Linked DNA regions of Azospirillum sp. TSH100. The protein of the gene in region 1 binds, or shares a complex with, the protein of each later gene. Links are inferred from orthologs where the notes say so. Each region holds a gene or a part of one and is shown in the gene's direction. Other genes may lie near its edges.

The links. The genes of interacting proteins can lie anywhere in the genome.
Region 2: the proteins of accD (region 1) and accB are in contact, whole or in part, in a solved structure (PDB 8UXZ), measured with the Escherichia coli proteins. The link is inferred for Azospirillum sp. TSH100 from one-to-one orthologs.

Annotation. Positions count from the first base shown.
Region 1 is NZ_CP039634.1:1,076,003-1,079,325, forward strand. The notes cover bases 518-3,323. They hold accD (acetyl-CoA carboxylase, carboxyltransferase subunit beta), read left to right. Parts: upstream 518-1,304; coding sequence 1,305-2,342; downstream 2,343-3,323. Other genes in these bases: trpA (tryptophan synthase subunit alpha), read left to right, coding at 518-1,149; E6C72_RS05160 (folylpolyglutamate synthase/dihydrofolate synthase family protein), read left to right, coding at 2,381-3,323. In the rest of the region: trpB (tryptophan synthase subunit beta), read left to right, coding at 1-307; more of trpA, read left to right, coding at 304-517.
Region 2 is NZ_CP039634.1:1,841,545-1,844,647, forward strand. The notes cover bases 1-2,841. They hold accB (acetyl-CoA carboxylase biotin carboxyl carrier protein), read left to right. Parts: upstream 1-1,115; coding sequence 1,116-1,568; downstream 1,569-2,841. Other genes in these bases: E6C72_RS08805 (ABC transporter substrate-binding protein), read left to right, coding at 1-446; aroQ (type II 3-dehydroquinate dehydratase), read left to right, coding at 644-1,093; accC (acetyl-CoA carboxylase biotin carboxylase subunit), read left to right, coding at 1,588-2,841. In the rest of the region: more of accC, read left to right, coding at 2,842-2,928. UniProt on the Escherichia coli protein: This protein is a component of the acetyl coenzyme A carboxylase complex; first, biotin carboxylase catalyzes the carboxylation of the carrier protein and then the transcarboxylase transfers the carboxyl group to form malonyl-CoA.

The DNA of each region.
Region 1 (3,323 bases):
GATTCTCGAAGGCCACTCGATCTCCGCCGGCCTCGACTATCCCGGCATCGGGCCGGAGCACAGCTGGCTGCATGATGTCGGCCGTGTCGAATATGCCTATGCCACCGACCAGGAGGCGCTCGACGCCTTCCAGCTCTGCGCCCGCACCGAGGGAATCATCCCGGCGCTGGAATCCGCCCACGGCCTTGCCGAGGTCGTCAAGCGCGCACCGAAACTGCCCAAGGACCACCTGATGGTGCTGTGCCTGTCGGGTCGCGGCGACAAGGACATCTTCTCCGTCGCCAAGCATCTGGGAGTGGAACTGTGAGTGCCGACATTTTGGCCGATGGCCGCATCGCCCGCCGTTTTGCCGCGCTGAAGGCGGAGGGACGCGCCGGTCTGGTCACCTTCATCACCGCCGGCGATCCCGATCCCGCCGCCTCGCAGGCGGTGCTGAACGGGCTGCCGGCCGCCGGCGCCGACCTGATCGAACTGGGCATGCCCTTCACCGACCCGATGGCCGACGGTCCGGCGATCCAGGCCTCCTCGCTGCGGGCGCTTAAGGCCGGCATGACGGTGCGCAAGACGCTGGAGATGGTGCGCGGCTTCCGCAAGCTGGATGCCGACACGCCGATCATCCTGATGGGCTATTACAACCCGATCCACGCCTATGGGGTGGAGCCCTTCCTGGCCGCCGCGCGCGAGGTCGGGGTGGACGGCCTGATCGTCGTCGACCTGCCGCCGGAAGAGGACGAGGAGCTGTGCATCCCGGCGGTGAAGGCCGGCGTCAGCTTCGTCCGCCTGACGACGCCGACCACCGACGAGGCGCGCATGCCCGCCGTGATGCGCAACACCTCGGGCTTCGTCTATTACGTGTCGATCGCCGGCATCACCGGCACCGCCAGCGCGTCGAACACCGCGATCGATGCGGCGGTCGCCCGGCTGAAGCGCCACACCGACCTGCCGGTCGCCGTCGGCTTCGGCATCAAGACGCCGGATCAGGCCGCCGAGGTTGCCCGCGTCGCCGACGCCGCCGTGGTAGGCTCCGCCATCGTCACCCGTCTGGCCGACGGGCTGGATGCGGCCGGTGCGGTCAAGCCCGGCACGGTCGAGGATGTTCTGGGCTTCGTCGGCGCGCTGGCCGCCGGAGTGCGCGCGGCGCGGGGCTGAGGGACGGACGGTTTACAACGACGGCAAACCGCTTTACGACACCTGCAACACGATCGCTCATGGCGACGAACGGCTGAAGAGCCCGGTGCGGCACGGATCCGATGTCCGGCCGCCGCCGGGCTTCGGCATATCGCCATGTCGTTGAAAGGCGTTCCATGAACTGGCTTACCAACTACGTCCGTCCCAAGATCCGCGCGCTCTACGCCCGCAAGGAAGTGCCCGACAACCTCTGGCACAAGTGCCCGAGCTGCGAGTCGATGCTGTTCCACCGCGAGCTGGAAGAGAACCTGCACGTCTGCCAGCATTGCGGCTTCCACATGCGGCTCGACCCGGTCAAGCGGTTGCAGTCGATGTTCGACGACGGCGCCTATGAGGGTGTCGAGCTGCCAAAGTCGGTCGCCGACCCGCTGAAGTTCCGTGACCAGAAGCGCTACACCGACCGCCTGAAGGAAGCCCAGACCAAGACCGGCCGCACAGACGCCATCGTCGTCGGCGAGGGCCGCATCGGCGGCCATGCCGCCGTGGTCGCCGCCTTCGACTTCGGGTTCATGGGCGGATCGATGGGCATCGCCGTCGGCGAAGGGCTGCTGACCGCCGCCCGTCTGGCGGTGGCGAAGCATGCGCCGCTGATCGTCGTCCCGGCCTCGGGCGGCGCGCGCATGCAGGAAGGCATCCTGTCGCTGATGCAGATGCCGCGCACCACCATCGCGGTGGAGATGGTCAAGGAAGCCGGTCTTCCCTACATCGTCGTGCTGACCGATCCGACCACCGGCGGCGTCACCGCCAGCTTCGCCATGCTGGGCGACATCCACATCGCCGAGAAGGGCGCGCAGATCGGCTTCGCCGGCGCCCGCGTGATCGAGAGCACGATCCGCGAGACCCTGCCGGAAGGCTTCCAGCGCTCCGAATATCTGCTGGAACATGGCATGGTCGACATGGTCGTCCATCGGCGTGACCTGCGTCCGACGCTGGTCCGCACCATCGGCCTGCTGATGACCCCGCGCATCGAGGCGGAGGCGGAGGATCTGGACCTGACCGCCGCCCAGGCTGCCGTCCAGGGCATCGGCGGCGAGCCGGCTCAATTGCCCCAGCCGGGCACGCCGACCGCCACGCAGGCGACCGCGGCCCAACCGGTCTCGACGCAGCAGGCGTCGTCGCCGCAGGCGGAACCGGTCCAGGCCGGCGGCGACTGACCGGCAGCACCTCCGCGACCACCCGACCAGAGACGACCATGATCGACGCCCCCACCCCGCTGGCCAATCCGACCGCAAGGCCGGCAGCGACCCGTTCCGACCCGGTGCTGGATCGGTTGAAGGGGCTTCACCCCAAGATCATCGACCTGTCCCTGGACCGGGTGCATCGTCTGCTGGCGGCGCTGGACCATCCGGAGCGCAAGCTGCCGCCGGTGGTCCATGTCGCCGGCACCAACGGCAAGGGATCGACGGTCGCCTTCCTGCGCGCGATGCTGGAGGCGGCCGGCTACCGCGTCCATGTCTACACCTCGCCGCATCTCGTCCGCTTCCACGAGCGCATCCGGCTTGCCGGGCGCCTGATCGACGACGGCCATCTCGCTGCCCTGCTGGAGGAATGCGAGGTCGCCAACGCCGGCAATCCGATCACCTTCTTCGAGGTGACGACGGTCGCCGCCTTCCTCGCCTTCTCCCGCGAACCGGCCGATGTCGTGCTGCTGGAAACCGGTCTGGGCGGGCGGCTGGACGCCACCAATGTGGTTGACAGGCCGGCGGTGACGGCGGTCACCCGCATCTCCTACGACCACCGCCAGTTCCTGGGCGACTCGCTGCTGGAGATCGCCAGCGAGAAGGCCGGCATCTTCAAGCCCGGCGTCCCGGTGGTTTTGGCACCGCAGCCGGAGGCCGACGCGCTGAAGGCATTGAACCTGCGCGCCAACGCCATCGCCGCCCCGATCCAGAGCTGGTCGGTGGAGGACCTGCCGAACGGTTTCCGTTTCGAGAGCGCCAAGCGCCAGATCGACCTGCCGATGCCGGGGCTGGCCGGCGCCCACCAGATCACCAATGCCGGCGTCGCCATCGCCTGTCTCGACCATCTGCCGTTGCCGGTGGATGACGAGGCGGTGCGCCGGGGCCTCGCTGCCGTCGAATGGCCGGCCCGCCTGCAACGCCTGACCCGCGGTCCGCTTGCCGAGGGCTTGCCTG
Region 2 (3,103 bases), 770 kb from region 1 along the record:
AGGGGGGCCTTGATACCGACCGCGATGGGGCGGCGGAGAGGGGCGACTCCGATCCGCTGGAGGATTTCCGCGGCCGGACGGTCTGTCAGCCGGTCGGCCATGCCCTGCCGGTGGAGTTGGAGGCGATGGTCGCCCAGGGGCGCCTGACCCGGCAGACCCCATCCGACCTGGGCGCCTGTGTGCGCATGGTGGCGACCGGCCGGGCCGATGCGCTGGTGACTGACGAATTCAGCGGCGCGGCCGCCATCGCGAAGTCGGGGCTGGCCGACGACATCCGGGTGTCCGAGCGGCCTTTCGCCATGGTGACGCTGCATCTGGTGGTCGGGCGCGCCACGCCGGGGGCCGAAGCGACGGTCGCCGCCTTCAACGACGGGCTTAGGAGCTTGAAGCGGCAGGGCGTTTACAGCCAGCTGCTGATCAGCCACACGGTTCAGCCCCCCCCATGATGCCACGCTGATTCCGTCCTGCCCACCCTGATCCGTCGCGGCAATTTCCCTGGATTTCGCGCGGTCTTTCGGCCGGTCCGGGTCGATTTTCCAGCTTGCGACGCGCTTTTCGACGCAGAAGGCCCCCGTCGCCATGGACAGGACGGTGCTTCGTGCTATAAACGCGCGGTTTCGATCATGGAAAAGGGGCGCGGGCTGTGGCCATCGACGCGTCGATTCTGGTCCTCAATGGGCCGAACCTCAACATGCTGGGTGTGCGGGAGCCGCAAATCTACGGGTCGATGACCCTGGACGATCTGGAGGCCGCCTGCCACGAGCGCGCCGACCAGCTGGGTCTGACCGTGGATTTCCGGCAATCGAACCACGAAGGCGAACTGGTTTCGTGGATTCAGCAGGCCCGTACGGAGAATGACGGCATCGTCATCAACGCCGGCGCCTACACCCACACCTCGGTCGCGATCATGGACAGCCTGATCCTGTCGGAGCTGCCGGTGATCGAGGTCCATCTGTCGAACATCTTCAAGCGCGAGCCGGTCCGCCATCACTCCTACATCTCGCCGGTGGCGAGGGGGATGATCTGCGGGTTCGGGCCGCACGGGTATCTTCTGGCGCTGGACGCCATCGCGAACATCATCGACCGCGATTAAGGAAACGGGAACGACTGACATCATGGCGAGCTTCGACATCGACGGCGATCTGGTCCGCAAGCTGGCGGACCTCCTGCGTGAGACGGGCTTGAGCGAGATCGAGTTCGCCGAGGGCGAAAAGCGCATCCGCGTCACCCGCCCGACCGCCGCCCAGACGGTCGCCGTCCAGGCCGCCCCGGTCCTGGCGGCCGCCCCGGCCGCCGCCGCGGCGGCGCCGGCCGCCGCAAAGCCGGCCAGCCACCCTGGTGCGGTGACCTCGCCGATGGTCGGCACCGCCTATCTGGCGGCCGAGCCGGGCGGCACGCCCTTCGTCCGTCCGGGCGACGTGGTGAAGGCCGGCCAGACCATCATGATCATCGAAGCGATGAAGGTCATGAACCCGATCAAGGCGCCGCGCGGCGGCACGGTCGCCGAGGTGCTGGTGTCCGACGCCCAGCCGGTCGAATTCGGCGAAGTTCTCCTCATCATCGAGTAAGCGGGGCATTCCCTTGGCGATGTTCGAAAAGGTCCTGATCGCGAACCGTGGCGAGATCGCTCTGCGCATCCACCGCGCCTGCCGCGAGATGGGGATCCAGACCGTGGCGGTGCATTCCACCGCCGACGCCGACGCCATGCACGTCCGCCTCGCCGACGAAAGCGTGTGCATCGGCCCGGCGTCTGCGCGCGACAGCTACCTCAACATTCCGGCCATCCTGTCGGCGGCGTCGATCACCAATGTCGACGCCATCCATCCCGGCATCGGCTTCCTGTCGGAAAACGCCCAGTTCGCGGAGATGGTGGAGGAGCACGGCTTCACCTTCATCGGCCCGACGCCGGATCATATCCGGATCATGGGCGACAAGGTCACCGCCAAGAAGACGGTGATGGAACAGGGGCTGCCGGTGGTGCCCGGCTCCGACGGTCCGGTCTCGACGCTGGAAGAGGCGGAGAAGGTCGCCCACGAGACCGGCTATCCGGTGCTTATCAAGGCGGCGGCCGGCGGCGGCGGCAAGGGCATGAAGGTCGCCCGCAACCCCGACCAGCTGAAGGAAGCCTATCAGCTGGCCCGTGGCGAGGCGCGCGCGGCCTTCGGCAACGACGAGGTCTATCTGGAGAAGTATCTCGGGCGCCCGCGGCACATCGAGATCCAGCTCCTGGGCGACACCCATGGCACCTGCGTCCATTTCGGCGAGCGCGACTGCTCGGTCCAGCGCCGGCACCAGAAGGTGATCGAAGAGGCGCCGAGCCCGGCGCTGAACGCCGAGCAGCGCGCCTTCATCGGCGAGCTGGCGGCGAAGACGGCGGCGGCCATCGGCTATCGCGGCGTCGGCACGATGGAGTTCCTCTACGAGGACGGGCAGTTCTATTTCATTGAAATGAACACCCGCCTGCAGGTCGAACACACCATCACCGAGATGATCACCGGCATCGATCTGGTGCGCGAGCAGATCCGCGTCGCCGCCGGTGCGCCGCTGGGCTATGGCCAGTCGGACATCCGCTTCGAAGGCCACGCCATCGAATGCCGTGTGAATGCCGAGAATCCGGAAACCTTCATCCCGTCGCCGGGCAAGATCGACGGCTATCACGCGCCGGGCGGCCTGGGCGTGCGCGTCGATTCGGCGCTGTATGACGGTTACCGCGTGCCGCCGCATTACGACAGCCTGATCGCCAAGCTGGTCGTCCACGGCACCACCCGCAACGAGTGCCTGATGCGACTGCGCCGTTCGATCGAAGAGTATGTGATCGGCGGCATCCAGACGACGTTGCCGTTGCATGACCGCATCATCGCCGAGCAGGCCTTCATCGATGGTAACTACGACATCCATTGGCTGGAACAGCTGATGGCGAAGTCCTGACCGTCGCCGGCTTATATTGGGCGATTGAAGATATTGCGTCAAAATGCCGCAGTGCTGAGGCCCCTCTCTCGAAGTTGAGAGAGGGGCTTTTCTTTTTTCGCGACTCGCTCATGCGTGTAACTGTTTTGCAATCGGCGATCTGGTCTTTTGCAATTTGGTAATTCTTCCTTTGAGT